Regions from separate parts of the Stenotrophomonas sp. YJH_SMC_57 genome, predicted to be linked through region 1. Evidence: predicted binding sites of a transcription regulator. Region 1 holds the regulator's gene; the other holds the start of a gene.
What was found. The regulator FliA, encoded in region 1, starts transcription of late flagellar genes. The targets are predictions, from matches to a motif close to TAAAGTTTNNCNNNCNNNGGCCGATAA.
Positions count from the first base shown of each region.

Region 2: a site for FliA is predicted at 9,360-9,386, ahead of AC5P7U_RS03940 (methyl-accepting chemotaxis protein). Genes of this name have one in related genera too.

Region 1 is NZ_JCAFSZ010000012.1:104,893-119,281, forward strand. Features, by position in the region: gene AC5P7U_RS16780 (chemotaxis protein CheA) at 1-1,366, opposite strand, end outside; gene AC5P7U_RS16785 (response regulator) at 1,412-1,777, opposite strand; gene AC5P7U_RS16790 (STAS domain-containing protein) at 1,774-2,082, opposite strand; gene AC5P7U_RS16795 (chemotaxis protein CheW) at 2,164-3,384, opposite strand; gene AC5P7U_RS16800 (ParA family protein) at 3,381-4,163, opposite strand; gene motD (flagellar motor protein MotD) at 4,168-5,184, opposite strand; gene AC5P7U_RS16810 (flagellar motor protein) at 5,186-5,926, opposite strand; gene AC5P7U_RS16815 (chemotaxis protein CheA) at 6,028-7,854, opposite strand; gene AC5P7U_RS16820 (protein phosphatase CheZ) at 7,857-8,462, opposite strand; gene cheY (chemotaxis response regulator CheY) at 8,462-8,854, opposite strand; gene AC5P7U_RS16830 (RNA polymerase sigma factor FliA) at 8,912-9,655, opposite strand; gene AC5P7U_RS16835 (MinD/ParA family ATP-binding protein) at 9,652-10,539, opposite strand; gene flhF (flagellar biosynthesis GTPase FlhF) at 10,526-12,148, opposite strand; gene flhA (flagellar biosynthesis protein FlhA) at 12,294-14,354, opposite strand.
Region 2 is NZ_JCAFSZ010000002.1:415,352-429,740, forward strand. Features, by position in the region: gene AC5P7U_RS03880 (hypothetical protein) at 1-925, opposite strand, end outside; gene aat (leucyl/phenylalanyl-tRNA--protein transferase) at 998-1,738, shown strand; gene infA (translation initiation factor IF-1) at 1,825-2,043, shown strand; gene AC5P7U_RS03895 (hypothetical protein) at 2,099-2,248, opposite strand; gene AC5P7U_RS03900 (hypothetical protein) at 2,247-2,624, shown strand; gene clpA (ATP-dependent Clp protease ATP-binding subunit ClpA) at 2,696-4,981, opposite strand; gene AC5P7U_RS03910 (APH(6) family putative aminoglycoside O-phosphotransferase) at 5,120-5,932, shown strand; gene clpS (ATP-dependent Clp protease adapter ClpS) at 6,127-6,453, opposite strand; gene AC5P7U_RS03920 (hypothetical protein) at 6,566-7,039, shown strand; gene AC5P7U_RS03925 (NUDIX hydrolase) at 7,041-7,502, shown strand; gene mnmA (tRNA 2-thiouridine(34) synthase MnmA) at 7,499-8,641, shown strand; gene hflD (high frequency lysogenization protein HflD) at 8,638-9,252, shown strand; gene AC5P7U_RS03940 (methyl-accepting chemotaxis protein) at 9,415-10,605, shown strand; gene AC5P7U_RS03945 (hypothetical protein) at 10,704-10,916, shown strand; gene AC5P7U_RS03950 (bifunctional diguanylate cyclase/phosphodiesterase) at 11,199-13,958, opposite strand; gene AC5P7U_RS03955 (sensor histidine kinase) at 14,090-14,389, shown strand, end outside.

The DNA.
Region 1 (14,389 bases):
CCAGGCCACGCTCGTGCGCCTTGGACAGGATCTTGGCGCGGTCCAGGCCGCGACCATCGTCGCTGACTTCGATGACGATGTGGCCGCCCTGGTGCGAGGCGGCCAGGGTGATCGTGCCGGTTTCGTCCTTGCCCGCACCGCGGCGCACATCGGGCATTTCCAGGCCGTGGTCGATCGAGTTGCGTACCAGGTGCACCAGCGGATCGGCGATCTTCTCGATCAGGCCCTTGTCCAGCTCGGTGCCTTCGCCGACGGTGCGCAGGCGCACCTGCTTGCCGAGGCGGCTGGACAGATCGCGGACCAGGCGCGGGAAGCGGCGGAACACCGCGTCGACCGGCAGCATGCGCACGCCGATCACCGCTTCCTGCAGGTCGCGGGTGTTGCGCTCAAGCTGGTCCAGGCCGGCGAACAGGCTCTCGGCAAGAACCGGGTCCAGCGCGTGCGAGACCTGCTTGAGCATGGCCTGGGTGATGACCAGTTCGCCGACCAGGTTGATCAGTGCATCGACCTTGTCGACGCTGACCCGGATCGAGGTTTCGGCTTCCTGGGGTGCGCCGCCGCTGGCCGCGGGCGCGGGTGCGGCAGGTGCCGCAGGAGCCGGTGTGGAAGGGGCTGTTGCGGACGGGGCCTGGGTGGCCAGGCTCGGCGGCGCCGCCGGACGGATGTCCAGTTCGCAGTCGTCCAGCACCCAGGCGAAGGTGTCTTCGATCTTGCTGCGCGGCACCTTGCCGACCAGGCCCAGGTCCCACGCCAGGTGGGCCTCGAGCGGGTCAAGCTGGGCGAAGCCGGGCAGGCGCTCGATGCGCGCGGCGACCTGCAGCGACCCGAGGTGTTCCAGTTCGCGGATGATGCGCAGCGGATCGTTGCCGCTCATGAACAGCGACGGTGCCGGGGTGAAGCCGATCTGCCAGGCTTCCGGCGTGTCGTCCACCTTGGCGGCCGCGGCGGCCGCGGCGGCCGGGGCGCTTGGCGCGGCCTGGCCGGAGAGCACCGCTTCCAGGCGTGCCTTCACCGCGGCGACGGCCGCGGGATCGGCGGCCTGGCCGTGTTCGGCTTCGCGCAACAGGGCGCGCAGCACGTCCACCGAGGACAGCATGGCGTCGACGGCGTGGCCTTCCAGTGCCCGCTTGCCGGCACGCAGCTCATCGAGCAGCGTTTCCAGCACGTGGGTCAGGCCGGCGATCGCATCGAAGCCGAAGGTGCCAGCGCCGCCCTTGATCGAGTGGGCGGCGCGGAACACCGAATTGATGATCTCCGCGTCCTGCTGCCCCGATTCCAGGGCCAGCAGGCCAGCCTCCATCGCGTCGAGGCCTTCGCGGCTCTCCTCGAAGAAGGTGGCGTGGAAGCGTTGCAGGTCCATGCTCATGGCAGTGGTGGTCCGGAAGCGAAGAAGGGGAGCGGTGCCGGGCGATCAGCCCAGCACTTTCTGCACGGTGGCGACCAGCTGTTCCGGATTGAATGGCTTGACCAGCCAGCCAGTGGCACCGGCGGCCTTGCCTTCGGACTTCTTGTCGGCGGCCGACTCGGTGGTCAGCATCAGCAGCGGGGTGAACTTGTAGTCCGGCAGCTGGCGCAGTTCGCGGATCAGCGCGATGCCGTCCATGTTAGGCATGTTGACGTCGGTGACCACCGCATTGAAGCGCTGGCCCTTGGCGCGACCGAGCGCGACCGCGCCGTCTTCAGCTTCTTCGACGGCAAAACCGGCCGAGGTGAGGGCGAAGGAAACCATCTGGCGCATCGACGCCGAATCGTCCACCACCAAGATACGTGCGCTCATGCAGCGTTCTCCACAGATTTCAGGTTGTCATGGGTTGCGTCCAGGCCCAGGGCCTGGGTGACGCCCAGCAGGCGCGCGGCGTCACGGAAGGTTGCGGAGCAACCGTGGAAGCCGGTGCCCAGGCCTGCCTCGCGGCGGGCCTGCACGAACGCACACAGCACCTGTATGGCGGCGGTGTGGATGCGGGCGACCTGGCTTGCATCCAGGGTCAGCTCGCCGGCCTGCGCCACCAGCGGGGCGAGGCGGTTCTTGAGCTCGGTGCTGCTCTCGATGCCGAGATCCCCACCCAGTTCGACAGTGCTCATCGTTGCTCCGGACAAACGGTTCCGTGATCCATAACGGCACCCCGGCGGGGTTCTTTAGAAGAATCGGCGCGATGCGCCGACTCAGCTCAACAGTTGCGTGGCGTCGAGCAGGATCATCGGGCGCTGGCTGACCCGGGCCACGCCGCGGAACAGATCGTTGGAGATCTGGCAGATGCGCGCGGTATCGGGTGGCTCGATCTGCGAATCGGTGAGGTTGGCGACATCTTCCACGGCCGACACGCGCAGGCCGATGGTCTCGCCGTCTTCCTCCAGCACCACGATGCGGGTCTGCGCGTCGTCCTCGGCGGCGGCGGCACCGAGGTGCAGGCCGAGGTCCATCACCGGCACTACCTGGCCACGCAGGTTCATGATGCCGAGCATGGCCGGTGCGGTGCCGCGCAATGGCAGCAGCGGCACCGGCAGTACCACTTCCTGCACCTTCAGCAGCTCCAGCGCATAGGCCTGGGTGCCGCAGCGCAGGCGCAGCCAGCGCGAGGTGCGCTCGCCGGCGCGGCGGTTCTGCGGGTGCGGGCTGCTGGCCGGGTGGTGCGCCTGCGCCTGCAGTTCCTGCCAGCTGCTGGGGCGGCTGGCTGCGGGGGCGTCCACGGCGACCCGCGGTGGCGGTACGGCTGCGGCGCGTGCGGTGGGTGCGGCGGCTGCTCGCGGTGCTGCCGGTGGTACCGGCGCCGCAACCACGGCCGGCGGCGGCGTGGCGACGTCTTCGCCGCCCGCGGCAGCTTCGAACGCCGCCTGCAGGCCCGGGCTGTCGGTATGGGCGAGTTGATGGCTGTCAGCCGTATCGGTCTCGTAGATCACCTCGTCCGGGAGGTCGTCCCAGGTGGGTTCCGGGCCGGGGCTTGCGGTGACCGGCGCCGGGGCCGTCTCGTGCAGCAGCTCGTCTGGCAGGTCATCCCAGGTCGGTTCGCCTTCGGCGACGGCAGGTGTTGCGGCGGCCTCGAATGCGGCCTCGAGCGCGGCGTCGTCCGCGGCCGGGGCAGCGCCCACGGTGTCGGTTTCGTAGATCACTTCGGCCGGCAGGTCGTCCCAGGTCGGCTCGCGCTCGATCGTTGCCGCCGCCTCGAACGCGGCCTCGAGCGTGGCGTCGTCCGCGGCCGGGGCAGCGGCCACGGTGTCGGTTTCGTAGATCACTTCAGCCGGCAGGTCGTCCCAGGTCGGCTCGCGCTCGGCGGCCGCTTCGCTCGGCGGGGCGCTGGCGGGCGGCGGCGCAGCGGGTGGCGCTGCGACAATCGCTTCGCCCAGCAGTTCGTCCAGGTAGTCGTCCAGTACGCCGGTGCTGTTCATGCGGCCTGCTCCAGGGCGCGAGCGTCCTCGCCGAGAATCCAGTTCAGGGCGCGGCGATACGCGGCCAGGCCGCGGCCCGGGTAGTCCTCACCGACGCTGGGCAGGGTGAGGCCGGCGGCATTGCTGATGCGGGTGTCGATCGGAATCGCGTCTTCCCATACGCGCGCGCCGTGACGGTCCTGCATGGTGCGCAGCGATTCGTTGCCGGCGCGGGTGCGGCGATCAAACAGAGTGGGCAGGATCGAGATCGGCAGCGGGCGGCGGCGCGAGCGCTCGACCATCTCGCCGGTGCGGACCATGCCATCCAGGCCGTGCAGGGCCAGCGGCTCGGCCTGGGTCGGGATGATCAGGCGGTCGGCGGCGGCCAAGGCATTGATCATCAGCAGGCCGAGGGTCGGCGCGCAGTCCAGCAGGATGTAGTCGTGCTGGCCCTGGTGGCGTGCCAGTGCATTCTGCAGGGCCAGGCCGAGGCCGGGCTGGTTGGCGCTGCGGCGCTCCAGCGTGGCCAGTGCCGACTGCGCGCAGACGTAGTCCAGGCCGTGGATGCTGCTGGCATGGCAGAGGCTGGACAGGTCGGCCGGTGGTGCGCCGAACAGTTCCAGCACGCCGGCCGGCGGCGGATCCACCGGCACGCCGAAGGCGCGGCTGAGCGAGGCATGCGGATCGAGGTCGATCAGCAGCACGCGGTGGCCGAGCGCGGCCAGGCCGCGGCCGAGGGCGAGGGTGGTGGTGGTCTTGCCGACTCCGCCCTTCTGGTTGGCGACTGCCCAGATGCGCATCGGTTTACTCCTTCATTGCCGGGGGAACGGCGGCGCCGACGCGGCTGCCAGCCGGCACCGGCGGCAACTTCACCGGTGCGATGGGGGAGGTGGGGGCGCTAGCCGGAGTTGCGGCGGCTTGTTCGGTGGCGCTGGTGTCGACGGCGCCGGTGGCAGCGTTCAGGCGCTGCCCGAGCGGATCGACCGAGTGCGAGGTGTCGGCCAGGATGATGACCATCACCCGGCGGTTGCGGTTGCGGCCCTGCGCGCTGTCGTTCTCTTCGCGCGGGCGGAACTGGCCGTAGCCGACCATCGCCAGCCGTGACGGCTGCACGCCCTGGTCGGCGAACAGGTGCACCACGCTGGCCGCGCGCCCGGCCGACAGTTCCCAGTTGGAGGGGAAGGTGGCGGTGGCGATCGGCACGTTGTCGGTGTGGCCTTCCACGCGCACGCTGTTGGGCACATCGCGCAGCACGTCGGCCAGGCTGGCCAGGGTCTGCCGTGCGTGCACGTCCAGCGCGGCCGAACCGGTGGGGAACAGGATGTCACTGTTGATCTCGACCTCGATCCACAGTTCGGTGCGGCGCACGCTGATCATGCCGCGGTCGATCAGCGGCGCCAGCGCGGCGGTGAGGCGGTCGGCGATGCTGTTGAGCTGGCGCTCGGCGCGCGCGATCTGTTCCTGGTTGTGCACCGATACCGGCATGCGCATCTGCGAGGCCATCGACGGCAGCAGCGTCGGGTCATGCGACGGGGCCGGTGCGGACGGACCGATCTTGGTGCCGGACTTGATCACCGACGGGCTGTCCCAGCCGCCACCCTGCACCTGCTTGTTGCCGACCTGCACCGGGTTGATGGTGCGCGGCGCACCACCGAAGGCGTCGGTGAGCGCGTCGGCCATGATCCGGTACTTGCCCTCGTTGACCGAGGAAATGGCATACATGACCACGAAGAAGGCGAGCAGCAGCGTCATCAGGTCGGCATAGGGGATCGCCCATGCTTCATGGTTGGCGTGCTCTTCGTGGTGCTTGCGGCGGGCCATGTCAGTGCAGGAAGCCGGAGAGGTTGGTTTCGATGTTGCGCGGGTTCTCGCCCTGTGCAATCGAGATCAGGCCTTCGATGACCATTTCGCGGTCGCGGGTGTTGTGCGAGATCACACTCTTGAGCTTGGCGGCAATCGGCAGGAACAACAGGTTGGCCGAGGCGATGCCGTAGATGGTGGCGGTGAACGCGGCGGCGATGCCGTGGCCGAGTTTGCTCGGGTCGGCCAGGTTCTTCATCACCGCGATCAGGCCCAGCACGGCGCCGATGATGCCGAGCGTCGGCGCATAGATGCCCATCGCCTCGAACACCTTGGCGCCGGCCTGGTCCTGGTGTTCCTGGCTGCCCAGTTCGATTTCCAGCATGTGCCGCATCGACTCCGGTTCGACGCCGTCCACCAGCAGCTGCAGGCCCTTGCGCAGGAACGGGTCCTGCTGTGCTTCCACCTGCGACTCCAGGCCCAGCAGGCCCTGGCGGCGGGCGATGTTGCTCCACTCGACGATCTGCTGGATCAGCTCACGGCGGTCGCTGTGCGGCGGGCGCACGACCCAGCGCACGATCTTGAACGCGTGCTTGAATACCGCCGGTGAGGTGTGCAGCAGGATCGCGGCGATGGTGCCGACGATGACGATCACGAACGCCGCAGGCGACCACAACGACGCCAGGCCGGCGCCCTTGAGGATGCTGCCACCGACCAGCGAGGCCAGGGCGAGAAAGAGTCCAATGAGGCTGAGTCTATCCATGGTTCCGGTATCGGCGTGTATGAATGGGACTTGAGACACCGGGAGATCGCGTACAGACGGTAGTCACAGTTTTCGGGCCACCGGGCAGGGCCCGGCGGGATTCATCGCAGGCCATCCACATCCAGGATCAGCGCCATGCGACCATCGCCGATCAAGGTTGCACCGGCGTAACCGCGCAGGCCCCGCAGGGCTTTGGGCAGCGGCTTGATCACCACTTCCTCGCGCCCGCGCACCTGGTCCACGACCAGGCCGAAGCGGGCCTCGCCGGCCTGCAGCACCACGATGGTCAGCAGGGTCGACGCGGCTGGCGTCACATCCAGCCACTGGCGCAGATCGACCAGCGGCAGGGTATGCGAGCGCCGGTCGAGCACGGCACGCCCATCGAACCAGCCCAGCGAGGTGCGCGGTGCGTGCAGCACTTCCATCACGCGCGCCAGCGGCAGCGCGTAGACGTCCTCGCCGGCCTGCACCAGCAGGGTAGGAAGAATGGCCAGGGTCAGCGGCACGCGGATCAGGAAGCGGCTGCCGCGGCCCAGTTCCGACTGGATCTGGATCTGGCCGCTCAGTTCGCGGATGCGCGACTGCACCACGTCCATGCCGACGCCACGGCCGGAGATATCGGTGACCTGTTGCTTGGTCGAGAAGCCGGGCAGGAACACCAGGTGCAGGCATTCCTCGCTGCTCAGGCGGGCCGCGGCTTCCGGGTCGATCAGGCCCTTCTCGCGTGCCTTCGCACGCAGCTTTTCCGGGTCGATGCCGGCGCCATCGTCCTGCACCTCGATGCTGACATAGTCGCCTTCCTGCTGGGCCGACAGCCGCACATGGCCCATCCGCGGCTTGCCCTGCGCCTCGCGCAGGTCGGGCATTTCCACGCCATGGTCGATGGCGTTGCGGACCAGGTGCACCAGCGGGTCGGCCAAGGCCTCGACCAGGTTGCGGTCGAGCTCGGTCTCGGCGCCGATCAGCTCAAGGTCCACTTCCTTCTTCAGCGAGCGGGCGACGTCGCGGGCCACCTTGGGGAAACGCGAGAACACCTTGCCGACCGGCTGCATGCGGGTACGCATCACCGCCGACTGCAGGCGCGCGGTGGCGATGTCCAGGGTGGAGACCGCGCGGTCCAGCTCTTCGTCGCGCAGGCGTGCGCGCAGCGTCTTCAACCGGTTGCGTGACAGCACCAGTTCGCCGATCAGGTTGACGATCGCATCCAGGCGCTTGGTGTCCACGCGCACGGTGTGCTCGGCCTCGGCCAGCGGCTTGGCGGCCGGCTTCGCGGGCGGCGTGGGCGCCGCCGGGCGGGGTGCCGGCGGCGGAGCAACCGGCGCGGCGGCGACCGCTTTGCTGCCGGGGGCCGCACCGCCGTGCAGCTGGTCAAGCAGGGCTTCGAACTCGTCTTCGCTGATCAGGCCGTCGTCGGCCTTCTTCGCTGGCGCAACCGCAGTGGGCGCGTTGCCGCCGTGCAGCTGGTCGAGCAGGGCCTCGAATTCGTCTTCGGTGATCAGGTCGCCGCCGCCGGCAGCGGGTGCCGAGGCGGTGGGGGCCACGGTTCCGCCGCCGTGCATGTCGAATTGTGCGATCAGCTCCGGCGGGGCGTAGCCCGGTTCCGTGCCGGAAGACACTGCATCGAGCATCGATTGCAGGTAGTCCAGCGATTGCTGGGCCGCGTCGAAGTGATGGGCCTGCAACACGGCCTGGCCAGCGCGCGCGATGCCAAGCGCTTCTTCGGCGGCGTGGCACAGCTCGACCATGGCGGTGACGCCGAGGAAGCCGGCACCACCCTTGAGCGTGTGGTAACCGCGGAACACCGCATTGAGCTGCTCGCTGTCCTGCGGTGCCTGCTCCAGCGACACCAGCTGTTCGCCCAGGCGGTCCAGGATTTCCTGTGCCTCGATGATGAAATCGGCAGTGATGTCGTCGGATACCGCGCTCATGCTTACAGCCCCAGATCCGACAACAGGTCGTCGGCGTCGTTCTGCGAGACCGCGTGGCGGTCCAGTCCCTTCAGTGCCGGCCCGGCCAGTTCCGGGTCGGTGCGATGCTGTTCCGGCGGCAGGCCGAGCGCGCCGAAGCCTTCGTGCACGCGGCGGACGATGCCGACCACGCGACGGATGATCTGCCCGGTCAGGTCCTGGTAGCTCTGGGTCAGGGCGATCTCGGTGAGGTTGTGGCGGATGCGCTCAAGCTGCGCATCCTGGCCCGGCTGCAGGCCTTCGGCGCGCAGTTGTTCGGTCAGACTGCGGCATTCCTCAGCCAGGTCCAGGGTGCGGTGCGTGGCCTGTTCGGTCATTGCCACCACGTGGTCCAGGCGCGCGCAGGCGTCATCCAGCTCACCGGCTTCGCTGGGTACGGTCGGCAGTTCACCCAGCGCCTGTCCCAGTTCGCGGGCCAGCCGCGAAAGGCCGCTCATCATCGGCTGCGTGCGCAGCGCGACCAGTCCGTCGATACGCTGCCGCCAGGCGGCCTCGTCACCGGACTCCAGTGCGTCCAGGGCTTCCTGCAGGCGCAGGGCGAGGGCGTTCTTGTCGACCGTTGTGTCCATCAGGCGCTGGCCGCCAGGCGTTCGAAGATCTTGCCCAGCTTTTCTTCCAGGGTCTGCGCGGTGAACGGCTTGATGATGTAGCCGTTCACGCCGCTCTGGGCGGCTTCGATGATCTGCTCGCGCTTGGCTTCGGCGGTGACCATCAGCACCGGCAGGGTCTTCAGCTTGGCATCGGCACGGATCGCCTTGAGCAGCTCGATGCCGGTCATCACCGGCATGTTCCAGTCGGTGACCACGAAATCGAACGGCTGGCTCTGCAGCAGCGACAGCGCAGCATGCCCGTCCTCGGCTTCGGCGGTATTGGTGAAGCCCAGATCGCCCAGCAGGTTCTTGACGATTCGACGCATGGTCGAAAAGTCGTCGACGATCAGGATGCGCATGTTCTTGTTCAAAGCAGAGTTCCTTTGTTGTTCATTCCGGGCGGCCGGGGGCAGCCGCCTCGGGGATGTTCATTCTTCCAGGCCGGCGTCCGCCGCCTCGAAAATCTTCAGCCGGCCACGCAGGCGCAGCACGGCCTGGCCGTGGATCTGGCAGACCCGCGACTCGCTGACGCCGAGCACCGCACCGATCTCCTTCAGGTTCAGTTCCTGCTCGTAGTACAGCGAGAGCACCAACTGTTCGCGCTCGGGCAGGTGGCCGATGGCCTTGCCCAGTTCGCGGCCGAACTCGCCGCGCTCCAGCACCTGCTGTGGGGTCGGGCCGCCCTGCGCGACGGTGTCCAGCTCGCCCTGGTCCTCGATGCGCGACTCCAGGCTCAGCACCTGGCCGCGTGCGGCGTCTTCCATCAGCCGCAGGTATTCGGGCAGCGGCATGTCCATCGCGGCAGCCACTTCGGTGGCGCTGGCGGCACGGCCACTGCTCTGCTCGAGACGGCGGATGGTGGCGGCGGCGTCGCGGGCGCGGCGGTGCACCGAGCGCGGCACCCAGTCGCCCCGCCGGATCTCATCGATCATCGAACCGCGGATGCGGATCGAGGCATAGGTCTCGAACGAGGCACCCTGGTCGGCGTCGTAACTGCGCGAGGCCTCGATCAGGCCCATCATGCCGGCCTGGATCAGGTCGTCGACTTCGACGCTGGCCGGCAGGCGCGCGGCCAGGTGGTGGGCGATGCGCCGCACCAGGTCCGAGTGCTGGGCGATCACCTCGTTGGCGGCCGAGCGCTGGACCTCCCGGTACTGGGCTGCGCCTTTCATGCGGCCACCCCGCGTTGCTTGAGGATGCGCTCAAGGAAGAACTCGACGCCGCCGCGCGGTTCGGTCGGCGCCTGCCAGCGCGCGGTGCGACGGGCGATCTCGGTGATCGCCAGCGCCGCCGGGCTGGACGGGTAGGCCTTCACCACCGGCTGCTGGCGCTGCACCGACAGCCGCAGCCAGTCGTCCTGCGGCACGCAGCCCAGGTAGTTCAGCGAGACATCGGCGAGGAATTTCTCGCAGACGCGGGTCAGCTTCTCGTACAGCACGCGGCCTTCGTTGGGGTCGCGCACCATGTTGGCCACCACCTGGATGCGGTCCACGCCGCGTTCGCGCGACAGCACCTTGATCAGCGCGTAGGCGTCGGTGATCGAGGCCGGCTCGTCACAGACCACCACCACGGTGTCCTGCGCGGCCTGGCAGAAGGTCAGCACCCCGTCGGTGATGCCGGCGGCGGTGTCCACCACCATGATGTCCAGCTCGCGTTCCAGTTCGGAGAACACGTTGACCAGGCCGACATGCTCGGCCGGGGCCAGCTCGGCCATGTGGCGGCGGCCGGACGCGGCCGGGACCACCAGCACGCCGTTCGGGCCTTCAACGATGACGTCTTCCAGCGAGCAGCGGCCGGCGACCAGGTCGGCCAGCGTGAAGGTGGGGTTCAGCCCCAGGATCACGTCGATGTTGGCCAGGCCGAGGTCGGCGTCCAGCAGCAGCGTGCGCTTGCCCATGCCGGCCAGCGCCACGGCCAGGTTGGCCGAGACGTTGGTCTTGCCCACGCCGCCCTTGCCGCCGGTGACGGCAATGGTGCGCACAGGGCCGAGCGGCTCGCTGCGGGTGGCCGACAGCGGGAAGGTCTTGGTCAGCTTGGCGTACTCACGCGACGGCATGGTTCAACTCCGGGTTGCAGGGCATATCGGCCGCTCGGCGCAAATCTTCAAGGCGAAGTACAAGATTGGCTGCACTGGCCCGGTGCAGGTCCTCCGGAACGTCCTGGCCATCGGTCACCCAGGTGATCGGCAGGGCGTGGTCGACGGCCACCGACAGCGCGTTGCCGAAGCGGCCGGTCTCGTCCAGCTTGCTCAGTACCAGGCCCTGCAGGTTGGCGGCGCCGAAGCGGCGGACCACCTCGTCCATGTCGCCGAAGCTGGTGTTGGCTGGCAGCACCAGCAGGGTGCGGACCTGGCGGGCGGCGCGCAGCCACTGCAGCTGGGCGGCCAGTGCACGGTCGCGCGGGCCCAGGCCGGCGGTGTCGATCAGCACCAGCTTGTAGTCCTTCAGGCGTTCCAGCAGCTGGTCCAGGTCGGTGCCGCTGTTGGCCTCGTGCACGGCGATGCCGAGCTGGCGGCCGTAGCCGTACAACTGCTCGCGGGCGCCGATGCGGGTGGTGTCGGTGGTCACCAGGGCCACGTCGCGGGGCGCGTGCTTCTCGGCGAAGCGCGAGGCCAGCTTGGCGATGGTGGTGGTCTTGCCGGCGCCGGTCGGGCCGACCAGGGCGATCACGCCGCCTTCTTCCAGCGGGTCGACCGGAGCGATCGGCAGCTTGCGCGAGATCAGCCCCAGCATCAGGCCGCGGCCACGGTGCGCTTCGGTCTCCAGCGGGATCTGCATGGCCACGTCGCGGGCCAGGCCGGCGTCGAAGCCGTATTCGTCCATCAGGTCCAGCGCGGTGGCGCGTACCGGGCAGCCGCGCAGGCGCTCGTCGGTGAAGCGGTTCATCTCGCGCTCGATCACCTGGCGCATGCCGGCCACTTCGTGGCGCAGCTGGCGGATCTCGGCATCGTCCTGGGCGACCACCGTCAGCGTCGGGGCCGGGGCCAGCACCGGGACCGGGCTGGCTTCGTCGTTGGCGTGCACCGGTGCCGGTTCGCTGGCGGCGATGCCGGGCTGCACGTCGGCCACGGCAGCGGTCGGCAGCGGCGGCGGCTGCACGGCCGCTGCCGGGCTTTCGTGATGCGCCTCGTGCGGCGGATCGATCGGGAAGCGGGCGCGGTTGGCCGGTGCGGCAGCGGCGGTGGCCGGTGCGACGATGGCCTCGGCGAACGGGGCGAAGATCTGTTCCGGCAGCGCCGGTTCGTTGACGGCGGCGCGCGCCAGCGTGGCGGCGAAGCCGGTGCTGCCGCGGGTCGGCACGATCTCGTCGGCGCTGTCCAGGGTGCGGCCGGTGGCGCCGACCGCCGCACGGGCGAGGGCGGCGACGGCCGAGGTGGTGGCGGCCACCGGTTCCGGTGCCGGGGTGTTGCTGCGGCGGCGGGTGACCGCGGCGATCACCGCATCGGCGGCGGTGCGCGGCTTGGGCGCCGGCGGCGGGGCCACGTCGCGGCGCGAGGCCTCCAGTGCACGCTGCACGGCGCTCTCGTCGTAGTTGGCGGCGGCGACGATCTCGATGCCTTCCTCGATCCGGCGGTTGGACAGGATCACGGCGTCAGGACCATGTTCCTTGCGCACCAGGTTCATGGCCGAGCGCATGTCGGCGGCGACGAATCGTTTGATTTTCATGCTGTGGTCACGGGACGAAGACGGCGGGGTGGCGGTCGGGGAACTCGGGTGGTCGGTGGTCTGCACGGTGCGGGTTCCCCTTGGTGTCTGTCTGTTGCGTTGGTTCGAAGGTGGTGTCTGTTTTCTGGCGCATCGAAGGGCGGCGTCAGCTGATCGTTCCGACCAGCTTCAGGCGCTTGTCTTCCGGCACCTCGCTGTAGGCCAGGACCGACAGCGACGGAACGCTGTGGCGGACCAGGCGGGCCAGCGCGGCGCGCACCGGGCCGGGTACCAGCACGACCGCGGGCTCGTTGCGGGCTTCCTGCTTGCTGACACATTCGGCCAGGCTCTGGTGCAGTCGCTCAGCGAGTCCGGGTTCCAGCGCGGCGCCGTTGCCCTGCGTGGACTCCTGCAAGACACGTTCCAATTGCGGGTTGAGGGTGAACACCGGCAGCTCCGCCGACATTCCGGCGATCTCCTGCACGATGAAGCGGCCCAGCGCAGTGCGCACCGCGGCGGTCAGCACGGCCGGGTCCTGGCTGCTGGGCGCATGCTCGACCAGCGCTTCGGCGATCTTGCGCAGCTGCCGGATCGGGATGCGCTCCACCAGCAGGTTCTGCAGCACGCGCACCACCGCAGACAGCGGCAGCGCCTTCGGCGTCAGATCTTCGACGAGCTTGGGCGCGCTCTTGGCCAGGTTGGCCAGCAGGTGCTGCACCTCCTCGTGGCCGAGCAGTTCCGGCGCGTGCTCGCGGATCAGGTGCGAGAGGTGGGTGGCGACCACGGTGGCCGGATCGACCACGGTATAGCCCAGCGTTTCGGCCTGGGCACGCTGGTGCGGCTGGATCCAGGTGGCATCCAGGCCGAACGCGGGGTCCTTGCCGGCGATGCCCTCCAGTGCGCCCAGCGCGCTGCCCGGGTCCAGCGCCAGCTCGCGGTCGGGATGGATCTCGGCGGTGGCCACCGGCACGCCATGCACCAGCACGCGGTAGCCGTTGGCCGGCAGTTCCAGGTTGTCGCGGATGTGTACCGAGGGAATCAGGAAGCCGACGTCCTGGGTGAGCTTGCGGCGCACGCCCTTGATCCGCGCCATCAGCTCGCCGCCCTGGTTGGCGTCCACCAGCGGGATCAGCCGGTAGCCGACCTCCAGGCCCAGTGGATCGACCGGGCGCAGCTCGTCCCAGCTCAGTTCGGCGGTCGGTGCCGGTGCGGCCGGGCGGCCCAGTGCATTGAGCGCGGCCGCGTCGCCGCCCGCGGCTGCGGCATTGGCTGCCGGTGCCTTCTCCTTGCGGTACAGCTTCCAGGCGATGAAGCCGAGGATCGCCGCCAGCGTCAGGAAAGCGACGTTGGGCATGCCCGGCACCAGCCCGACCAGGCCGAGGATGCCGGCGGTGATCGCCAGCGCGCGGTACTGGCCGAACACCTGGCCGGTCATGGCCTGGGCCATGTCCTGCGAACGCGAGGCACGGGTGACCAGCATCGCCACCGCGCTGGACACCAGCAGGGCCGGCAGCTGCGCCACCAGGCCGTCACCGATCGACAGCAGGGTATAGGTGGCGGCCGCCTGCCCGAACGGCATGCCGTGCTGCATCACGCCCACGGCCAGGCCGCCGAGCATGTTGATGAACAGGATCAGGATGCCGGCGATGGCATCGCCGCGGATGAACTTGCTGGCACCGTCCATCGCGCCGTAGAAGTCGGCTTCCTCGCGGACTTCCTCGCGGCGCGCCTTGGCCTCTTCACGCGTCAGCAATCCGGCGTTGAGGTCGGCGTCGATCGCCATCTGCTTGCCGGGCATCGCGTCCAGGATGAAGCGCGCGGTCACTTCCGAGACGCGGCCGGCGCCCTTGGTGATGACCACGAAGTTGATGATGGTCAGGATCGCGAACACCACGATGCCGACCGCGTAGTTGCCGCCGATCACGAACTCGCCGAACGCGGCGATGACCTTGCCCGCGGCGTCGTGGCCGTTCTGGCCGTTGAGCAGGATCACGCGGGTGGAGGCCACGTTCAGCGCCAGCCGCAGCATGGTGGTGATCAGCAGCACGATCGGGAAGATGGTGAAGTCCAGCGGGCGCTTCACGTAGACCACCGCCAGCAGCACCATCAGCGAGATGGCGATGTTGAAGGTGAACAGTGCATCGAGCACCGGCGCGGCCAGCGGCACCACGACCATGGCCAGCAGGGCCAGCACGATCAGCGGCGCGCCAAGTCCCTGGCGGATCATTTCCAGGGCGCGGCGGGTGTTGAAGCCGGAGGAGG
Region 2 (14,389 bases), on a different contig from region 1:
TGGGGTGGCAGCTGGGCAGGCCCTCGCCGTCGTGACGGTAGAAGCGCACCGGCGGTTCCTCCCAGCCACAACAGTCCAGGCACAAGCCAAGCGTGATCTCGCCTGTGGCGCCCGGCTGCAGCGCGGCAGCATCCGTCTGCAGCAAGCGCTGCAGCGGTGCATGACACCCCCCGCACAGCGTCTCCAGCGGCCCACCGATCCGGCCGGCATGGCGCACCTGCCCGCCGTTCCAGGTGGGGTGCAGGCGCCAGATGCGCTTGCGCCAGCCCGGCTCGTCGGCCAGCTGGGCACGATGCTGCGCGCCGCCGAAACGGATGTGCAGCGGCCGCTCTCCATGCAGGCGCCGCGGATGCGGACCGTCGGCAACGCCAGCCCAATGCGCCCAGACCTCTGCGTCCAGTCGCCCCCAGTCGGCCAGATAGCCGCGCGCAGCGGCATAGGTCGCGGGCTGCGCCGCCAGCAGCAGCGCCCGTGCCCGCGGTATTTCACGATCATCATCGGCTTCGGCCAACGTCTGCGCCCAGGCTGCCGCCAGTGCCGGCGGCAACGCCCACCACAGCTGCGAGGCCAGTTGCAGCTCATCTTCGATGGCCACGCCCAGCAGGGCATCCCAATCGTCCTGCAGCACCTGCGGGGCCTGGTAGCTGGCGAACTCGATCACGCCGGCCAGCAGTTCGCCGCGCTCGCCGTCGCGATAGCGCCGCCAGGCGTCGGTGGCAACCGCGGGCACCACCTCATCCGGCAGCAGGTCCAGCGCCATGTCGAGGAACGCCGAGCCTGGCGAGCGCCGCGCCAGCGCCTGCAACATCAACTCACCCAGCTGGCGCGGCTGCTCAGCGGCCAGCGTCAACAGCATGCCCAGGCTGTCGTTGCGTGTGCGCGGGCTGTCGTGCACATCGAGAACGGCGCTGATCGGGTCGCTCATGCGAAGGCTCCTTGCCGCGGGAAGGTGATGGTGCCAGACATCGCGCATGCCTGCGGCGAATACAATGCAGGCATGACCCGCCAGCTGCCCTGGCGCCTGGCCGATGCGCCGGACGCCCCCTTCCCGCCGGCCGAGACTGCGCTGCGCCAGCCCGATGGCCTGCTCGCGGTGGGCGGCGACCTGCACCCGGTGCGACTCCTGAACGCTTATGCCGGCGGCATCTTTCCATGGTTCAGCGAGGGCGAGCCGATCCTGTGGTGGTCGCCCGACCCGCGCATGGTGTTCCGCACCGAGGGGGTGCACCTGTCCAGCCGATTCCGTCGCCAGCTGCGCGGCAGCACGTGGGAAGTCACTGCCGACACGGCCTTCAGCCGGGTGATGCAGGCCTGTGCCGCCGCGCCGCGCCCGGGCCAGGATGGCACCTGGATCAGCCCGGCGATGGTCGAGGCCTACAGCCAGCTGCACGACCTCGGTTTCGCCCACTCCTTCGAGGTCTGGGACCGGCAGACGCTGGTCGGGGGCATCTACGGGGTGGCGATCGGGTCGATGTTTTTCGGCGAAAGCATGTTCAGCGGCGCCAGCGGTGGCTCCAAGATCGCACTGGCTGCGCTGGCGGCCACCCTGCGTGGCTGGGGCTGGACGCTGATCGATGCGCAGGTGGAGAATCCGCATCTGCTGCGGATGGGGGCCGAGCACCTGCCGCGCGCCGAATTCCTGGCGCATGTGCGGCAAGCCGTGCGCGGCAGCGGGCGCGAAGGCCCGTGGACCGGGGCGGTCGGACGGCTGCCGGCACGGGATTCGGCCGGGGGTTAACACAAACTTTGCAAGCTGGCCCGGTCACGCGTAAAATACTGCGCCTTAGGCCCAGCGTGGCCGTTTTCTGAACCGCACAGGACTACATGTCGAAAGACGATTCCATCGAGTTCGAGGGCACCGTCAGCGAGACGCTGCCGAACACCACTTTCCGCGTTCGTCTGGAAAATGGGCACGAAATCATTGCCCACATCTCCGGCCGCATGCGCAAGAACTACATCCGCATCCTTACCGGTGACCGGGTCAAGGTTGAAATGACCCCGTACGACCTGACCAAGGGTCGTATCACCTACCGCATGAAGTAAGCGGTCGGCGCCTGGCGCCACTCCGACAAGGCCAGCCCTGGTTGCTGGCCTTTTGTCATGCCTGCAATCCGGCCCTGCCGAAGGTCATCGTGACCGAACTCACCGTGACGTCGGTCAGCCCTGCTTGCGGCAGATTCACATCTGCATCGGCGACGGCAATCTGCAATCCGGTCCAGTCCGGATCGCTACCCCCTCGCACCGCCATGAAGATGCCCTTCCTGCTCACCGCCCTCACCCTGGCCGCGGCCAGCCTGCTGGCGCCGACCGCCCAGGCCGCCGACACGGCCCCCGCCCAATGCGTACCGCTGACCGGCGAGCAGCAGATCGTACGCGCCGGCGCAGACAAGAACGTGCTGCTGCGCACGGGCGACGACCACTATGTCGTGCACTTCCGCAACAGCTGCACGTCAGCCGTGCGGGCCTCCCACCTCGGCTTCAAGACCGACGGGAAGGAGGCGACTGAACTGTGTGGTGAAGGCCGCAGCCAGCTCGACACCGGCCGTGGCACCTGCGACGTGGCGCGCATCGAGCCGATCGATGCCGAGCGGTTCAAGCGCGAAGCGCGTCTTCGCAGCCGCTGACCGCAGACACGACAAGGGCGGCCGAAGCCGCCCTTGTCGCTGCGCGGTGCCGGGCTGCCCCCGGCGCCGGCTTACTCCACCGTCACCGGCAACAGACGTTCCGGTTCGGCCTGGGTTTCAACCACCAGTTCGTCGTCGCGGACGTCGATGCTGACCTTGCCACCGTTCACCAGCTTGCCGAACAGCAGTTCGTCGGCCAGCGGTCGCTTGATCTTGTCCTGGATCACGCGGGCCATCGGACGGGCACCCATCAGCGGGTCGAAGCCGTGGTGGGCCAGCCAGTCGCGCGCGGTCGGGGTGGCCGACAGGCTGACGTGCTTGTCCTGCAGCAGCATCTCCAGCTCGATAAGGAACTTGTCGACCACGCGCAGGATATGCTCGAAGCCCAGTGCCTGGAACTGCACTACCGCGTCGAGGCGGTTGCGGAATTCCGGGGTGAAGGCGCGGCGGATGGTCTCCATCGCGTCGGTGGCATGGTCCTGCTTGGTGAAACCGATCGAACGCCGCGAGGCCTGCGCCGCGCCGGCATTGGTGGTCATCACCAGCACCACGTTCTTGAAGTTGGCCTCGCGACCGTTGGTATCGGTCAACACGCCGCGGTCCATCACCTGCAGCAGGATGTTGAAGATGTCCGGATGCGCCTTTTCGATCTCATCCAGCAGCAGCACGCAGTGCGGCGTCTTGACGATCTTTTCGGTCAGCAGGCCACCCTGGTCGAAGCCGACGTAGCCCGGGGGCGCACCGATCAGGCGGCTGATCGAATGCGGCTCCATGTACTCGGACATGTCGAAGCGGACCAGCTCGATGCCCAGCTGCAGCGCCAGCTGCTTGGTCACCTCGGTCTTGCCGACACCGGTCGGGCCGGCGAACAGGAAGTTGCCGATCGGCTTTTCCGGGTTGCCCAGGCCCGAGCGGGCCAGCTTGATCGCCGAAGACAGCTTCTCGATGGCCGGATCCTGGCCGAAGATCACCATCTTCAGGTTGCGCTCCAGGTGCTGCAGCACATCCTTGTCGGTGGCACTGACCTGCTTGGCCGGAATGCGCGCCATCTTGGCAACGATCGCTTCCACTTCCTCGACGTCGATCAGCTCCTTGCGCTGGCCTTCCGGCAGCAGGCGCTGGCGGGCGCCGGCCTCGTCGATCACGTCAATGGCCTTGTCCGGCAGCAGGCGGTCGCCGATGTGCTTCACCGACAGATCCACCGCTGCCTGCAGTGCCTCGTCCGAATAGGTCACGCCGTGGTGCAGCTCGTACTTGGACTTCAGCCCCTGCAGGATCTCGTAGGTCTCGCCGACGGTCGGCTCGACGATATCGATCTTCTGGAAGCGGCGGGCCAGCGCCCGATCCTTCTCGAAGATGCCACGGTACTCCTGGAAGGTGGTCGAACCGATGCAGCGCAGCTCACCGGAGGCCAGCGCCGGCTTGATCAGGTTGGACGCATCCATGGTGCCGCCCGACGCCGAACCGGCACCGATGATGGTGTGGATCTCGTCGATGAACAGCACCGCATTGGGCACCTTCTTCAGCGCGGTCAGCACGCTCTTCAGGCGCTTTTCGAAGTCGCCCCGGTACTTGGTGCCGGCCACCAGCGCGCCCAGGTCGAGCGAGTAGATCACGGCATCGGCCAGCACGTCGGGCACCGAACCCTCGACGATGCGGCGTGCCAAGCCTTCGGCAATCGCGGTCTTGCCCACGCCGGCCTCGCCCACGTACAGCGGGTTGTTCTTGCGGCGGCGGCACAGCACCTGGATGGTGCGCTCGATCTCGTCGGCGCGGCCGACCAGCGGGTCGATGCGACCGGCCCGGGCCTGTTCGTTGAGGTTGCTGGCGAATTCGGTCAGGGCGTCACCCTTCGGCTCGCCCTCCCCGCCCTCGATGCGGCCCTCGCCTTCGGAGGACGAGGACGGCTGCTCGCCTTCCTCACCCAGCTTGGCGATGCCGTGGGACAGGTAATTGACCACATCCAGCCGGGTGACATCCTGCTGGTTGAGGTAATAGACGGCGTGGGAGTCCTTCTCGCCGAAGATGGCGACCAGCACGTTGGCGCCGGTGACCTCCTTCTTGCCCGAGGACTGCACGTGGTACACGGCCCGCTGCAGCACGCGCTGGAAGCCCAGGGTCGGCTGGGTGTCGCGGCCGTCATCTTCGGCCAGGCGCGACACCGAGGCCTCGATGGCCTGCTCAAGTTCCTGGCGCAGGCGTTCGGCGTCGGCCCCACAGGCCTTCAGAACGGCCTGGGCGGACGGATTGTCGAGCAGTGCCAACAGCAGGTGTTCGACCGTCATGAACTCATGCCGGGCCTCACGGGCGCGCTTGTAGCACTGGCCGATGGTGTGTTCGAGGTCTTTGCTGAACATGGATTACTCCGGCGGCAGATGGGGACAATATGCGGCCTGACTACGCGATTTCCATCACCCTAGCGGATTGCTGCGTTCAGATGGCGTTAGCAGTACACATCGCTTGATCTTCATTCACTCCAGGACAGCCCGCCCAGCATGAGCGAACCCTACCTGAGCCGCTGGCGATTGCGGCGTGATGGCGCATCCATCAAGACGCCCCATGCCCAGCTCTGGCCGGTGCTGACCGCCGCCGGCGCGCCGGCGATGCTGAAGGTAAGCAGCGAAACCGAAGAGCAGAACAGCCATCGCCTGCTGCGCTGGTGGGACGGTGACGGCGCCGCCCACCTGCTGGCCCACGAGGGGCCGGCGATCCTGATCGAGCGCGCCCGCGGCGACTCGCTGCGGCAACGCTCGATCGACGGCGACGATGACGCCTGCACCACGATCCTGTGCCAGGTCCTGCGGCGGCTGCACCGGCCACGGAGCACGCCGCCAGCGGAACTGGTCTGCCTGAGTACATGGTTCGCTGACCTGCTGCAGCCAAGGGCGGCGCTGTCGCCACTGCTGGAACAGTGCAGGTCACTGGCGGAAGAGCTGCTGCAGGACGAACAGGAGATCCGGCCCCTGCACGGTGACCTGCACCACGACAACGTGCTGGATTTCGGCCCGCGCGGCTGGCTGGCGATCGACCCCAAGCGGCTGCTGGGCGACCGTGCCTTTGATTACACGACGCTGTTCAGCAACCCGGACCTGTGCGGCCCGGGCATCCATGTGGCCACGCGCCCGGAGCGGTTTGCCGCCCGGCTGGAACAGGTGAGCACGCTGGCCGGCCTGGAGCGCCGCCGCCTGCTGCGCTGGATCGCGGCCAGCATGGGGCTGTCGGCGGTGTGGTTCCGCGATGACGGCGACCCCGCGGACGTGGACGAGGCAGTGGCGCGGATGGCGCTGGAGGCGCTGGCGGCGGGGTGATCCGCACTTGGCAGGTGCCCACCCTGGTGGGCACACCCCGTCCGGGATCGATGGAGGCCTGTGCCCTGGCAGGTGCCCACCTTGGTGGGCACGGCCCGTCCGGGATCGATACAGGCCTGCGCCCTGGTAGGTGCCCACCTTGGTGGGCACAACGGGTCCGGAATCAATGTGCCCGGACGAGAATCAGTAGCCGGTCAGGCCTTTTCCATCGTGCACAGCAACGGATGCTGGTTCATCCGCGAGTACTCGTTGACCTGGGCGACCTTGGTCTCGGCCACTTCGCGGGTGAACACCCCGCACACGCCGCGGCCACGGGTATGCACGTGCAGCATCACCTGCGTGGCCTTGTCCAGGTCCATGCTGAAGAACTGCTGCAGCACGTCCACCACGAAATCCATCGGGGTGTAGTCGTCGTTGAGCAGCATCACCTGGTAGAACGGCGGCGGCGCCACTTCCGGGCGCGCGGGCTCCACGGCAACGCCGTGCTCGTGATGGGAATCGGGGGAAGACTCATGGGGCATCCACCCATTATAGAGGTTGCGCCCGGCCTGCGTCGGCCTGCCGCGGATTGGACGACACGGACGCCCACCGTCACAATTGCAGCTTCTTTCAAATCTGTTTCACAGGATCTTCATGAAAAGGACCCTTCTGCCTGCCCTGCTGATCGGCCTGGCCGCCGCCGGCTCCGCCGCCGCCGCGACCGAGGCCGACAAGGCCGTGGCCCGCCACCTGGACAAGCTAGGCTACACCTATGAGGTGGACGAGGACGGCGATTACCGCATGGTCTTCGACGTCGAAGGTGGCCGCACGCAGATGGTCTATGTGCGTTCGTCGGTGGAAGATTTCGGTACCCACAACATCCGCGAGATCTGGTCGCCGGCCTACATCTCCAAGACCAAGCAGTTCCCGGTGGCCGTGGCCAACCGCCTGCTGGAAGATTCGCAGGATGCCAAGATGGGTGGCTGGGTGAAGCAGGACACCACCGCCATGTTCGTGGTGAAGATCGACGCCGATGCCACCGCCGACCAGCTCAGCGACGCCATCGATGCGGCCATCCGCACCGCCGACGCGATGGAGCTGGAACTGACCAAGAAGGACGAATTCTGAGGTGAACACCACGCCGGACCCGCGCTGGGCACCGCACGCCACCGTCGCCACCGTCGTGGTCGACGGCGGCCGCGTGCTGCTGGTCGAAGAGACCATCGAGGGCCGGCAGGTGCTGAACCAGCCCGCCGGCCACCTCGAACCGGGCGAAAGCCTGGCCGAGGCGGCCCTGCGCGAGACCCGCGAGGAAACCGGCTGGACGGTACAGCTGACCCATTTCATCGGCTGCTACCAGTGGACCGCCGGCGACGGCACCGCCTTCCTGCGCTTCTGCTATGCGGCACGCCCGCTCTCGCATGACCCGGCGCAGCCGCTGGACACCGGCATCGACCGCGCGCTGTGGCTGGCCCCGGCCGAGCTGCAGTCCGCTGGCCAACGCCTGCGCAGCCCGCTGGTCTGGCAGGTGGTGGCTGATTTCCTGGGGGGCCAGCGCCATCCCCTTTCGCTGGTCAGGGAGGTCGCATGAGCACTCCACGGGTGATGGTGGGCGTCTCCGGTGGCGTCGATTCCTCGGTCGCCGCCTGGCGCCTGGTGCAGCAGGGCGAGGCCGTAGCCGGGCTGTTCATGCAGAACTGGGCTGATGACGGCAGCGGCGACTGCCGCGCCGAGGATGACCGCCGCGATGCGGTGGCGGTCTGCGGCCTGCTCGGCATCCCGTTCCACTTCCGCGATTTCTCCAGCGAGTACTGGCAGGGCGTGTTCGAGCACTTCCTGGCTGAGTACGCCGCCGGCCGCACCCCGAACCCGGACGTGCTGTGCAACCGCGAAGTGAAGTTCAAGCACTTCCTGGACGCAGCGCGCGAACTGGGTGCCGAGCGCATCGCCACCGGCCACTACGCGCGGGTGACCCAGCGCGGCGGCCAGTGGCTGCTGCTGCGTGGCGCCGACCGCTCCAAGGACCAGAGCTACTTCCTGCACCAGCTCGGCCAGCAGCAGCTGGCGGCCACGCTGTTCCCGATCGGCGATCTTGAAAAGAGCGACCTGCGGCGGATCGCGCGCGACGTCGGCCTGCCGACCCACGCCAAGAAGGACTCCACCGGCATCTGCTTCATCGGCGAGCGCGACTTCCGCGAGTTCCTTGGCCGTTACCTGCCGGCCAAGCCGGGCCAGATCCTCGACCCGGCCGACGGCAGCGTGATCGCCGAGCATCCGGGCGTGTTCTATTTCACCCTGGGCCAGCGCGAAGGCCTGAACATCGGCGGCGTACGCGGCCGTCCGGCCGCGCCGTGGTACGTGGTCGGCAAGGACGTGGCCAGCAACGTGCTTTACGTTGACCAGGACCGCGAAAGCCACTGGATGCTGTCTGACCGCCTGCGCTCGGAAACCGCGCACTGGATTGCCGGTGCGCCGCCGGCGCGGCGCTTCGAATGCACCGCACAGACCCGCTACCGCCAGCCCGACGAGCCGTGTACGGTCGAGGTGCTGGACGATGGCAGCGTGCTGGTCAGCTTCGCCCGCCCGCAACGCGCCGTCACCCCCGGCCAGTCGCTGGTGCTGTATGACGGTGACGTATGCCTGGGTGGTGCAGTGATCGCCGCCACCGATGCGCCGCTGGAACAGCGCCTGCGCAACACCCCTTCTCCTTTTGAGGTAATCGCTGCATGAGTTTCACCGTCGACGACCGCGTCCTGGCCTTGGCCGGCATTGCCCAGGCCCTGCAGCAGGTACGCCGCATCGCCGATACCGGCCATTCCGACGCCGCCGCCGTGCGCACCGCCGTGGACAGCGTGTTCCGCGTCGATGCGTCCTCGCCACAGGAGGTGTTCGGTGACCGCGACGCGCTGAAGGCGGGCCTGCGCCTGCTGCACAACTACTTCCGCAGCCAGGGCCAGGACCCGATCCTGCCCAAGCTGGCGCTGTCGGTGCTGCAGCTGGAGCGGCGCTTCGTGCAGGACGGGGCGACCGTGAACAAGGTCGCCTCGGGCATCGAGCGCGCCCAGCGCCAGGCCACCGAACTGGGCGACAGCGGCCACCCGGACGTGCTGGCCAACCTGGGCGGCCTGTATGCCGACACCATCAGCCACCTGAAACCGCGGGTGATGGTGCAGGGCAACCCGCACTATCTGGGCCAGGCCGGCGTGGTCGCCGAGATCCGCGCCCTGCTGCTGGCCGCGGTGCGCTCGGCGGTGCTGTGGCGGCAGCTGGGCGGCAGCTATTGGGACTTCCTGTTCAGCCGCAAGGCGATGATCGAGGCCGTGGACCGTCAGCTGGCCTGATCTTCACCCACCATCGCCGGGCATCGCCCGGCGAGCGCGCCGCGCAACGACGCGCCAGGCGCCGGAAAACCGGCGCATTCAGAATGCACTTCAAGGCACATCGACGTTAAAGAGAAAGGGGGTACGGCCGATACATCCTCCGTGCACCTCCCGAGAACGTCCATGTACTCACGCATTTTCATCCGTCTGGCCGCCCCCCTGGCTCTGACCCTGCTGCTCCCCTTCGCCATCGGTTTCGAATGGCCGGCCGCCCTGCGCTGGGCGATCCTGACCACGATGACGCTGAGCTGGCTCGGCTTTGCGTGGTGGACCACCCGCGCCCAGGCGCACCGTTCCCCGGAACATGCCCGTGTGCTGCGTGAGCAGGACCAGCTGCTGACCGAACTGCGCAACTTCGTCGGCAACGAGATCGACGGTTCGCGCGGCGAAGTGGAACGTGCCCGTGACCTGATCCGCCAGGCCGTTTCCAGCCTGGGCGGCAGCTTCGATGCGATGAACCGCAAGTCGCGCCAGCAGAGCCAGGCCCTGTCGCGCATCGTCGACCGCGCCGGTGATGAAGGCAGCGCCGGCCTCGACGTTGCCCGATTCGCCCAGCACGCCAGCCATCGCATGGAGCAGCTGGTGGAAGCGCTGGAGCAGGTCAGCGGCCAGAGCAGCACCACCGTGCAGCACATCGACCAGATGGCACAGCACCTGGACGGCATCTTCGCGCTGCTGGAAGACGTCAAGTCGATTGCCGACCAGACCAACCTGCTGGCCCTGAACGCTGCCATTGAAGCCGCGCGTGCCGGTGAAGCCGGTCGTGGCTTCGCCGTGGTGGCCGACGAAGTGCGCAACCTGTCCGAGCGCTCGACCACGTTCAACGAGCAGATCCGCAAGCTGGCGCACAGCTCCAAGGACGCCATCGCCAAGGTGCGCGAGACGGTCTCGCACATGGCCTCGCGTGACATGGACCGCTCCCGTGAAGCGCGCCAGGAAGCGGCGGCGATGCTCGACAACGTCGCGCAGATCAACGCCTCGCTGGGCGACGGCATGCGCGAAGTCTCCGATTGCGCCCGTTCGATCGATGGCAGCGTGGCCGAAGCCGTGCGCGCCCTGCAGTTCGAAGACATCGCCACCCAGGCGCTGGGCGGCGTGCACACCCACCTGGACCGCCTGACCGCGATCAACCGCGAAGCGGTGGCCCTGCAGGAGCTGCTGCACCGCAATGGCGGCGTGTTCGACGAAGAGATCGCCACCGCCCTGCAGCGCACCGGCAGCCGCCTGCGCGAACTGCGCAGCGAATGGGAACGCCCGCCGCACAAGCCGGTTGCCCAGCAGAGCATGGGCGCCGGTACCGTCGAGCTGTTCTGATCCTGATGTCCGCTGCCGCCACCGGCAGCCCGCAAGGCCCCGGTTCGTCCGGGGCCTTTGCCTGTGACCCGCCGTTGGATGCATCCTGTACGCGCACCATGACCCTGATCCGCGCCCTGCCCTCCCTCACCGACACCGAGCGCCCGCGCAACGCGAGCGTGCGTGAGCAGCTGCAACAGCTGGAAGATGTGGCACGCGAGGAGATCCGCGAGCTGCAGCAGCTGGCGGATGCGCGGCCTGCGCCGTCCCGCGCGGACAACGAACTGCTGGGCCTGGCGTGGGACCTGGGCCTGGATGGGAATTCCCTGTAGATCCACGCCATGCGTGGATGATTGCGCATGCCGGCATTCGTGCCGACCAAGGTCGGCACCTACCAGAGCGGGATTCTGATGCGTGGATGATCGCGGGCGCAGGTATGCGTGCCGACCAAGGTCGGCACCCACCAGAGCGGGATTCTTGCGCGTGCGGGCATTCGTGCCGACCAAGGTCGGCACCTACCAGAGCGGGATTCTTGCGCGTGCAGGCGTTTGTGCCGACCAAGGTCGGCACCCACCAGAGAAGGTCGGCACCCACCAGAGCCGGTCCAGATGCGGTCAGCGCACCAGCACCACTTCGCCGCTGGCGTCGGTGCGCATGGGTGCCGGGTGCTGCTGGCGCAGCCACTGCGCCAGGTCACGCGGGCTGAGCGGGCGCGAGTACAGGTAGCCCTGGATCTCGTCGCAGCCCTGGCGGCGCAGCATGTCTTCTTCCTGGTGCGTTTCCACGCCTTCAGCCACCACCTTCATGCCCAGCGCGTGGCCCAGATGCACGATGGCCTGGGTCACTTCGGCCGTGCCCGAGTCATGCAGCATGCCCTGCACGAAACTACGGTCGATCTTCAGGCGCCCCACCGGGAAACGGTTGAGATAGTTGAGGTTGGAGAAGCCGGTGCCGAAGTCATCCACGGCCAGGGGCACGCCATGCCGTTCCAGCACGTCGAAGCAGTGGCGCAGGATGTCAGTGTCACGGATCAGCGCCGACTCGGTCAGTTCCAGCTCCAGCCGCTGTGGTGGCCAGCCGTGCGCGTGGCAGATCTCGATCACACGCTCGGCGAAACCACGGTCACGCAGCTGCACCGCCGACACATTGACTGCGATGCGATCGAAACGCAGGCCAGCGTGGTCCCAGGCCGTCGCCTGCCGGCAGGCTTCGTTCAGCACCCAGTCGCCGATGCGCACGATCTCGCCGCATTTTTCGGCGATGGGAATGAACTCAGCCGGGCTGCAATAGCCGATGCCCGGACGATGCCAGCGCAGCAGCGCTTCGATCGCCGGCGGCTCGCCCTGGTGCGCGTGCAGCAGCGGCTGATAGGCCAGGCTGAACTCTTCGCGTTCGATGGCGCCGTGCAGCGCATGCTCAAGCTCAAGCTTGCGCTGGATGCGGGCCAGTGCGTCCTGGCTGTAGTACTGGTAGGTGTTGCGCCCGGCTTCCTTGGCCGCGTACATCGCGGCGTCGGCCGCGCGCAGCAGCGAATCGAAGTCGGTCTGTGCATCACCCAGCATCGCAATGCCGACGCTGGCGCCCACTTTCAGGGTGGTCTCGCCCCGTCGCAGCGGCTCAGCCAGCGAGGCGATCAACTTGCGTGCCACGTGGCCAGCGTCTTCCGGCTCGGCCAGGTCGCGCAGTACGACGATGAATTCGTCGCCGCTGAAACGCCCGAACAGATCGTTGTTGCGCAGGTTCTGGTGCAGCCGGGTGGCGGCCGCCTTCAGCAGCGCATCACCGGTGGCGTGGCCGAAGCTGTCGTTGATGGTCTTGAAGCCGTCCAGATCGATGAACAGCATGGCCAGCGAGGTACCGCGGTCACGCGCTTCCTCGATGGCTTCGGCGGTCTGTTCGCCGAGCAGCACGCGGTTCGGCAGGCCCGTGAGTAGATCGTAATGCGCCAGCAGCTCGATGCGCTCGTTGGCTTCGCGCTCGCGGGTGATGTCACGGAACAGCACCACGAAGCGCGGCGGCAGGCCATCCCGCCGGTCCAGCTCGACCAGCACCTGCACCCATACCCGCAGGCCGGACTGCCGGTAGAAGCACAGGTCCAGCTGTTCGGGCAACCCGCCGCCGGCAATCCGGCCCAGGGCCGCCTCGAAGGCGCCGCGCGAATCTTCGGTGTACAGCGCCAGCGCCTGGTCGAGGGTGATCGGCTCCTTGCGCAGGCCGTGGATGCGATAGCACTCCTCGGTCCACTGCATGTGCCGGGTCTGCACCTCGATCTCGCAGCCGCCGATGCGGCCCAGTGCGGAAACGCGGTTCAACAGTTCGGTGCGCCAACGGATCAGCGCATCGGTCTGGTGCTGTTCGGTGATGTTCTGGACCTGGCCGAGCAGTCGCTTTGGCTGTCCCTCCATGTCCATCAGCGGCTGCATCCACAGCCGCAGGTGCTGCGAGGGCTCGTTGCCGCGGGTCAGCTCCAGCTCCAGGTTGGCGGCGCGACCATCGCGCCACAACCGCCGCCAGGCCGCGCGCAACGCGCCTCGCGAGCGCGGGTGCAACTGCTTGAGCCAGCGCCGCTGGCCGGGCACGGCGCCCTGCTCCAGCGCCAGCAGCGAGCGCAGTTCCGGCGACCACCAGAAATGACCGGTGGTCGGATCAAACGACCAGCTGCCCATGCTGGCGATGCGCTGCGCCTCGCTCAGGTGCAGCTGCTGTTCCTGCAGCAGCGATTCCAGCTGCTTCTGCTGCTCGATATCGGTATGCGTGCCGACCATGCGCAGCGGCTGGCCATCGGCTGTGCGCGCGACCACGCGCCCCCGGTCCAGGACCCAGCGCCACTGGCCATCGGCCTGGCGGAAGCGGAACTGCGCACTGTACTGCTCGCTCTGCCCGCGCAGATGCTGGTCCAGTGCCGCACGCACCTGGCCGATGTCCTCGCTGTGAACGCGTGACAGCATCTCGGTGGCGGTCTCATCGCCGAGCGCTGGGGTGCGCGCCACGCGGTCGCTGGGAATATCCCAATCCCACAGGCTGTGGCCGGCACTGTCCAGCGCCAGCTCCCAGCGCCCGCCGCCGTCGATGGGCGTTGGCTCGGGAACACTCAGCGTGAACGCCAACAGGTTGCCGGCGCCATCGTGCACGGCGCGCAGGTGGCCGTCGTAGTGACCGCGCGGGCCGCCGGGCAGCGTACAGGCCACGATGCCGCCATCGGCGGCCATCAGGCGCAGATCTTCCAGCATCGGCGCATAGGCCGCCACGGTGGCCGGCAGGCCATGCTCGCGCGCAGCCGGATTGGCCGCCAACGGGCGTCCCGTACGGTCGACGATGACCAGCGCCGACGCAAGCGGGTGCTGCAGCAGGCTGGCGATGATCCCTTGGTCCACGCGATCTTGCTCCGGATGACACGCCCGTCAGCGGGGCACGCAGTGGTTAACGGCGCCTGCGGCGGATAATTGAGTGGTCAGGGCACACCCGCGCGGTAAGATGGCCGGCGCCCCTTTCATCCCTCCCATCCATGCCCGCAGACCCTACCGGCAAGGCCCCTGTTTCCGACCCGCGGATGGCGCAGGCGCTGAGCCGCGACCGGCGGCGGGTGGTGCTGAGCTACCTGGTGATGGCGCTGGCCTGGATGATCGCGACCGATGGCGCGGTGCAGGCACTGGTGCCCGACCCGCAGCAGGCCGCGCTGTGGCAGGGCCTGAAGGGTGCATTCTTCGCCCTGGCCAGCGCCGGGCTGCTGTACCTGCTGTTGCGCCCGCTGGCCGAGCACGTGCTGCAGACCCATGCCCGGCAACAGGCGTCGGAACTGCGGCTG